DNA from 3 places in the Allobosea sp. TWI1241 genome. Region 1 is predicted to be linked to each of the others. Evidence: predicted binding sites of a transcription regulator. Region 1 holds the regulator's gene; each other region holds the start of a gene.
What was found. Region 1 encodes PhoB, which activates phosphate uptake and scavenging genes when phosphate is short. Its sites were predicted from a motif close to TGTCATNNANCTGTCAT; they were not measured.
Positions count from the first base shown of each region.

Region 1 (2,195 bases):
CTGCCCTATTGCAGCTACCATGCCCGCATCGCCTACCAGCCGGCGGCCGACCGCCGCCGCGACCGCAAGGCCGTCCGCGCCTGAGGGCGACAAGGCGACCGCGAAACGATCCGAGGAAGCCGGCCCCGTGGCCGGCTTTTTCATGCCCGCCATCGTGCCGGGAGCCAGGTTTCCGGCCGCAAGCCTTGGAACGACAGGTCTTCGAGTAGCAGTGCCTCGGACCAACACGATCCCGGGCGGGAAGGGGCAGGATGGCGACCATCGCGATCTATGCGGGCGCGGCGCTGGCGGAGATCGCCGGCTGCTTCGCCTTCTGGGCCTGGCTGAAGCTCGACCGCTCGGTCTGGTGGCTCGTGCCGGGGCTGCTGGCGCTGGCCGGCTTCGCCTGGCTGCTGGCGCTGGTCGACAGCCCCGCGGCGGGGCGAACCTTCGCCGCCTATGGCGGGGTCTATATCCTCGCCTCGCTCGGCTGGATGGCGCTGGTCGAGAAGGTGGCGCCCGACCGCTTCGACCTGATCGGCGCGGCGCTGTGTCTGGCGGGCGCCAGCGTAATCGTCGCCGCCCCGCGCTGACCCGCTTTCGGCATAACCGACGCCGTCATTGCGGCGTCTGGTGCAGACCAAAAGCCGAACCCGGCACGGGCTGGGTGCGCTCCGGCTCCACGCCGTCATTCCGGGGCTTCGCGCAGCGAAGAGCCCGGAACCCATGACCGCGCGGCTACCGGCTCGGGCGGCAGCGGTCGCGCTGCATCTTCCACCGACACTGGCCATGGGGCCCCGGAGCGACGGTGGATCGCCCGCGTCACGCCCTGCCCGCTTCAGCCTCCGCGGGCGAAGGTCTCGTCGAAGGCGTAGCCGGCGCCGCGCACCGTGCGCAGCGGGTCCTTGGCGTTGCCGGGCGTGATCGCCTTGCGCAGGCGCCCGACATGCACGTCGACGGTGCGCTCGTCGATATAGACGTCGCGGCCCCAGACGGCGTCGAGCAGCTGCGCCCGGGAATAGACCCGGCCCGGCGCCTGCATCAGGAATTCGAGCAGACGGAACTCGGTCGGGCCGAGATGCAGCTCGGTGCCGGCCCGGCGCACACGCCGCGTGGTGCGGTCGAGCTCGAGGTCGCCGGCGGTGAGCAGCCCGGCGACATGGCCGGGCTTGGCCCGGCGCAGCAGCGCCTGCACCCGCGCGATCAGCTCCGGCAGCGAGAACGGCTTGACCACATAGTCGTCGGCGCCGGTGGCGAGGCCGCGCACGCGCTCGGTCTCCTCGCCGCGGGCGGTCAGCATGATGATCGGCACGCGCTCGGTGTCGCGCCGGGCCCTGAGACGCCGGCAGAGCTCGATGCCGGAGAGGCCGGGCAGCATCCAGTCGAGCAGCACGAGATCGGGCGTGCTGTCGCGCAGATGCAGCTCGGCGTCGTCGCCGCGCGCCACGCTGTCGACCTCGAAGCCCTCGGCCTCGAGATTGTAGCGCAGGAGCAGGGTCAGCGGCTCCTCGTCCTCGACGATCAGGATGCGCGCGGCCATGTCGGGCCCTTTCAGGCGTCGCCGGAAGCGGCGGAAGCCGGCAGCTCGACGGGGATGTCGGTGGTGTCGAGCTTCGGCCGGGTCTCGTCGATCGACTGGCCGGTGACGAGGTAGTGGATGGTCTCGGCGATGTTGGTGGTGTGGTCGCCGATGCGCTCGACGTTCTTGGCGCAGAACAGCAGATGCGTGCAGAAGGTGATGTTGCGCGGATCCTCCATCATATAGGTCAGGAGCTCGCGGAACAGCGAGGTGTAGAGCGCGTCGATCTCGTCGTCGCGGCGCCAGACCTCCATCGCCTTGCGGTCGTTGCCGGCGGCATAGGCGTCGAGCACGTCCTTGAGCTGGGCCTGGACCAGGCGGCTCATATGCTCCAGCCCGACCACGGCCCGCGTCGGCGGCGAGAACTGGCCGGAGATCGCGACGGCGCGCTTGGCGATGTTCTTGGCGAGATCGCCGACGCGCTCGATATCGGCGGCGATGCGGATCGCCGAGATCAGCTCGCGCAGGTCGTTGGCGAGGGGCTGGCGCCGGGCGATGGTCAGCACCGCCTTCTCCTCGACGTCGCGCTGGAGATTGTCCAGGCGCTGGTCCGCGCTGATGATCTTCTGGGCGAGCGCGGTGTCGCGGCGCACCAGAGCGACGGTGGAGTCGCCGAGCATGCGCTCGGACATGCCGC
Region 1 covers NZ_JBDJKW010000015.1:46,827-49,021, forward strand. Annotated here, with positions in the region: gene ABE438_RS17065 (GcrA family cell cycle regulator) at 1-84, shown strand, start outside; gene ABE438_RS17070 (YnfA family protein) at 252-572, shown strand; gene phoB (phosphate regulon transcriptional regulator PhoB) at 818-1,519, opposite strand; gene phoU (phosphate signaling complex protein PhoU) at 1,531-2,195, opposite strand, start outside.

Region 2 (2,195 bases), on a different contig from region 1:
CGCTGGAGGCCTTCGCGCTCGCCTTCCTGGCCAATCTCGTCTCGGCCTCGGTGCGCCTCGGCATCGTCGGCCAGACCGACGGGCAGAAGCTCATCGCCCGGCTGGCACCGGCCTTGCGAGCCGCTGCGGCGGAGGCGGAGCCGGCGGGGCTCGACGATCTCGGCGGCTGCGCCTTCCGCTCCGATCTCGCCGCTTTGCGTCACGAAACCCAGTATTCGAGGCTGTTCCGCTCATGACCCGCTCTCCCCACGGCCCGCTCCGCGTCGGCATCGGCGGTCCCGTCGGCTCCGGCAAGACCGCCCTGATGGAGGCGCTGTGCAAGCGCATGCGCGGTCGCTACGACATCTGCGCCATCACCAACGACATCTATACCAAGGAGGATGCCCGCATCCTCACCGTCTCCGGCGCGCTGCCGGAGGAGCGGATCATGGGCGTCGAGACCGGCGGCTGCCCGCATACCGCCATCCGCGAGGACTGCTCGATCAACCTCGCCGCGATCGACACGATGCGCGGGCGCTTTCCGGATCTCGACATGATCCTGATCGAATCGGGCGGCGACAACCTCGCCGCCACCTTCTCGCCGGAGCTCGCCGACATCACGGTCTATGTGATCGACGTCGCCGCCGGTGAGAAGATCCCGCGCAAGGGCGGGCCGGGCATCACCCGCTCCGACCTGCTGGTGATCAACAAGACCGATCTCGCCCCGCATGTCGGCGCCGACCTCGCGGTGATGGACCGCGACGCCGCGATGATGCGCGGCAAGCGCCCCTATGTCTTCGCAAATACGCTGGCGGGAGAGGGCGTCGACGCGGTTATGGCCTTCATCGAGCAGGCGGGAGGGCTCGCCGCGCGGGCGGGCTGAGGGCGGGCGCCCGCGCGCTCGCGACTCCTGTCACGCGGCCGTCATCCCGCGCGGTCATGAGCGGCGCCCCGCGGCAGGGTGCGCGGGAAGAAGCGACGGGGGCCGGGCATGGCGATCCACATCACCGGCGGGCGGGTGCTGCTCGAAGATCTCGTTGAGGCGGATGTCGTCTGCGAGGGGTCGCTGCTAGCCGCGCCCGACGCGTCCGCGCCGGCGGGCGCGCTCCACCTTGACGCGCGCGGGCTGCTCGTGCTGCCCGGCCTAGTCGACTGCCATGGCGACGCCTTCGAGCGCCATATCATGCCGCGTCCGGGCGTCGCATTCGATATCGACCTGGCCTTGCGTGACGCCGACCGGGCGCTGCTCGCCTGTGGCATCACCACCGCCTTCCATGGCGTGACCTGGTCCTGGGAGCCCGGCCTGCGCGGCGCGGAGAATGCCCGGTTGCTGGCGGCGCGGATCGCCGCGCTCGCGCCGGAGCTCGGCGCCGACACCCGCTTCCATCTGCGCCACGAGACCTTCAACCTCGACGCCGAGCCCGAGATCATCGACTGGCTGGCGGCCGGCCGGGTCGGCGTGCTCGCCTTCAACGACCATACCGAGGGCACGCTGAAGGCGCGCTACCGGCCGGACAAGGTCGGCAAGATGGTCGAGCGCTCCGGGCTGGACGCCGACGCCTTCGCCGCGCTGCTCGAGCGCGTCTATGCCCGCAAGTTAGAGGTGGCGGGCTCGGTCGCGCGGCTCGCCGCCGCAGCCCGCGCGGCCGGTGTGCCGATGCTCTCCCATGACGACATGGATCCGCAGATGCGCCGCTGGTATCGCGGGCTCGGCGTCGGCGTGGCGGAGTTCCCGATCGACGAGCCCACGGCGCGCGAGGCCGCCGCCCATGGCGAGGCGATCGTCTTCGGCGCGCCCAATGTTGTGCGCGGCGGCTCGCATACCGGCTGCCCGGCCGCCGAGGCGATGGTCCGCGCCGGGCTCTGCACCATCCTCGCCTCGGATTACTATTATCCGGCCCTGCCGCTCGCGCCCTTCCTGCTGGCGGAACGCGGCGCGGCGACGTTCGCGCAGGCCTGGGCGCTGGTCTCGCGCGCGCCGGCCGAGGCGCTCGGCCTGCACGACCGCGGCCGCATCGCGGCGGGCCTGCGCGCCGACCTCGTGCTGGTCGCGCCGGAGCCGCAGCCGCGCGTGGTCGCGACGGTTGCGGCGGGCAGGCTGGTCCACCTCGCCGACCAGCGCATCCTGGGCTGACCCCGCTCCGGTGCTTGCCGGTTAGAACAGGGTCCTGACGCCTGCCGGTGTCTCGATCGCCGCATGGTAGCGCAGCGTCTCG
Region 2 covers NZ_JBDJKW010000004.1:46,360-48,554, forward strand. Annotated here, with positions in the region: gene ABE438_RS07105 (urease accessory protein UreF) at 1-236, shown strand, start outside; gene ureG (urease accessory protein UreG) at 233-862, shown strand; gene ABE438_RS07115 (alpha-D-ribose 1-methylphosphonate 5-triphosphate diphosphatase) at 971-2,113, shown strand; gene ABE438_RS07120 (VOC family protein) at 2,135-2,195, opposite strand, start outside.
Region 2: ABE438_RS07115 (alpha-D-ribose 1-methylphosphonate 5-triphosphate diphosphatase) is a predicted target of PhoB. The motif match lies at 891-907, and genes of this name have one in related genera.

Region 3 (2,195 bases), on a different contig from region 1:
GGCCGATCATCTGCGCGGCGAGATCGGCCGGGTCGCGGCTGATCTTGGCGATCGAGGACGCGCCCTCCAGCTGGAACCCGTCCTCGCCCTCGACCGTCAGCGTCACCGTGGTGCGCCGGACATGGTCGAGCGTGAAGCCTGCGTCGAAGAAGCGGATGAAGGGGCCGATCGCCGAGGCGGCGTTGTTGTCCTTGGCCTTGCCGAGCAGCAGGGCCGAGCGGCCCTCGACGTCGCGCAGGTTGACGTCGTTGCCCAGCGTGGCGCCGACGATGCGGGTGTCGGAGGCGACGACCAGCACGATCTCCGGCTCGGGATTGTTCCAGGTCGAGACCGGGTGCAGCCCCGCATCGGCGCCGGTGCCGACCGAGGACATCGGCTGGGCCTTGGTGAAGATCTCGGCATCGGGGCCGATGCCGACCTCGAGATACTGGCTCCAGGCGCCCTGCGCCATCAGCACCTCCTTGAGCCGCATCGCCTCGGCCGAGCCGGGCTTCAGCTTGGAGAGGTCGTCGCCGATCAGCTTGCCGATCTCGGTGCGGATCTCGGCGGCGGCGGCCGGGTTGCCGCGGGCCTTCTCCTCGATCACGCGCTCGAGCATCGAGACGGCGAAGGTCACGCCCGCCGCCTTGACCGCCTGCAGGTCGATCGGCGCGAGCAGCCAGGGCTTGCCGGCGTCGCGGGCGTCGGCGACCGAATTGGCCAGCAGCTCGGCCAGGCTGCCGACGCGCTCGCCTGTCGCCGCGCGCAGCGCGGCTGCCGGATCGGCAGTCTCGCACAGGTCGCGCATGGTCGGGTAGGAGCGGCTGACGTCGATCACGTCGTCGCCGCGCAGCACGACGACCGAGGGGCCGTCGAGATCCGGGCGCCAGATCCGGCCGGCGAGCGCGGCGTCGGCGGCGTCGGCGGGGAGCGAGCTGGCGGGGGTCAGGGCAATCGTCGGCATCGGTTCATCCATGGCTGTCGCACGAGACGCGCGACCACACCCGCTTCCGCTCGGTTAGGCAAGAGGCCATGGCGGCATGCCCGCCCCTCGTCGGAGCAAACCGTCATCCTTTTGTCGTTGAAGCGTCACCCGATCTTCATGCTAGCTTGCGCACCAACGACAAGCGCCGCCCGGGGAAGGGCGGACCCCAAGAGGGAGCAAGCCATGACCACGAAATTCACGATTCTGGCGACGGTCGCGACCTTCGCGCTGAGCGCGGCCTCGCCCGCGCTGGCGCAGACCGAGATCCAGTGGTGGCACGCCATGACGGGCGCCAACAACGACGTCATCGTCAAGCTGGCCGAGGAATTTAACGCCGCCCAGAAGGACTACAAGATCGTCGTCGCCTATAAGGGCTCCTATCCCGACACGCTGAACGCTGGCATCGCCGCCTTCCGCGCCGGCAACGCCCCGCACATCATCCAGGTCTTCGAGGTCGGCACCGCGACGATGATGTCGGCCAAGGGCGCCATCAAGCCGGTCCAGGAGATGATGAAGGACGCCGGGGAGAACTTCGACCCGAAGACCTATCTCCCGGCCATCACCGGCTACTACTCGACGACGAAGGGCGAGATGCTGTCCTTCCCCTTCAACTCGTCCTCGATGGTGATGTGGTACAACAAGGACGCCTTCAAGAAGGCCGGCCTGGACCCCGAGACCCCGCCGAAGACCTGGCCCGAGACCTTCGAAGCCGCCCGCAAGCTCAAGGCCGCCGGCTACGACAAATGCGGCTTCTCGACCGCCTGGACCACCTGGGCCAACATCGAGCAGCTCGGCGCCTGGCACAATGTGCCGGTCGGCACCAAGGCCAACGGCTTCGACGGCTTCGACACCGAGTTCCGCATCAACAGCGACCTCTTCGTCAAGCACCTGACCAACCTGGCCGAGCTGCAGAAGGAGGGCGTGTTCTCCTATTCCGGCCGCACCAACACCGGCGAGGGCCGCTTCACCTCCGGCGAATGCCCGATCTTCCTGACCTCGTCGGGCTTCTTCGGCAACGTCAACGCCAACGCCAAGTTCGCCTGGTCGAACGCGCCGATGCCCTATTATCCGGACGTGAAGGGCGCGCCCCAGAACTCGATCATCGGCGGCGCCTCGCTGTGGGTGATGGGCGGCAAGAAGGCCGAGGAATACAAGGGTGTCGCCAAGTTCTTCACCTTCCTCTCCGACGTCGACCGCCAGGTGAAGCTGCACACCCAGTCGGGCTACCTGC
Region 3 covers NZ_JBDJKW010000019.1:40,289-42,483, forward strand. Annotated here, with positions in the region: gene ABE438_RS18670 (fumarylacetoacetate hydrolase family protein) at 1-943, opposite strand, end outside; gene ugpB (sn-glycerol-3-phosphate ABC transporter substrate-binding protein UgpB) at 1,148-2,195, shown strand, end outside.
Region 3: ugpB (sn-glycerol-3-phosphate ABC transporter substrate-binding protein UgpB) is a predicted target of PhoB. The motif match lies at 1,056-1,072, and genes of this name have one in related genera.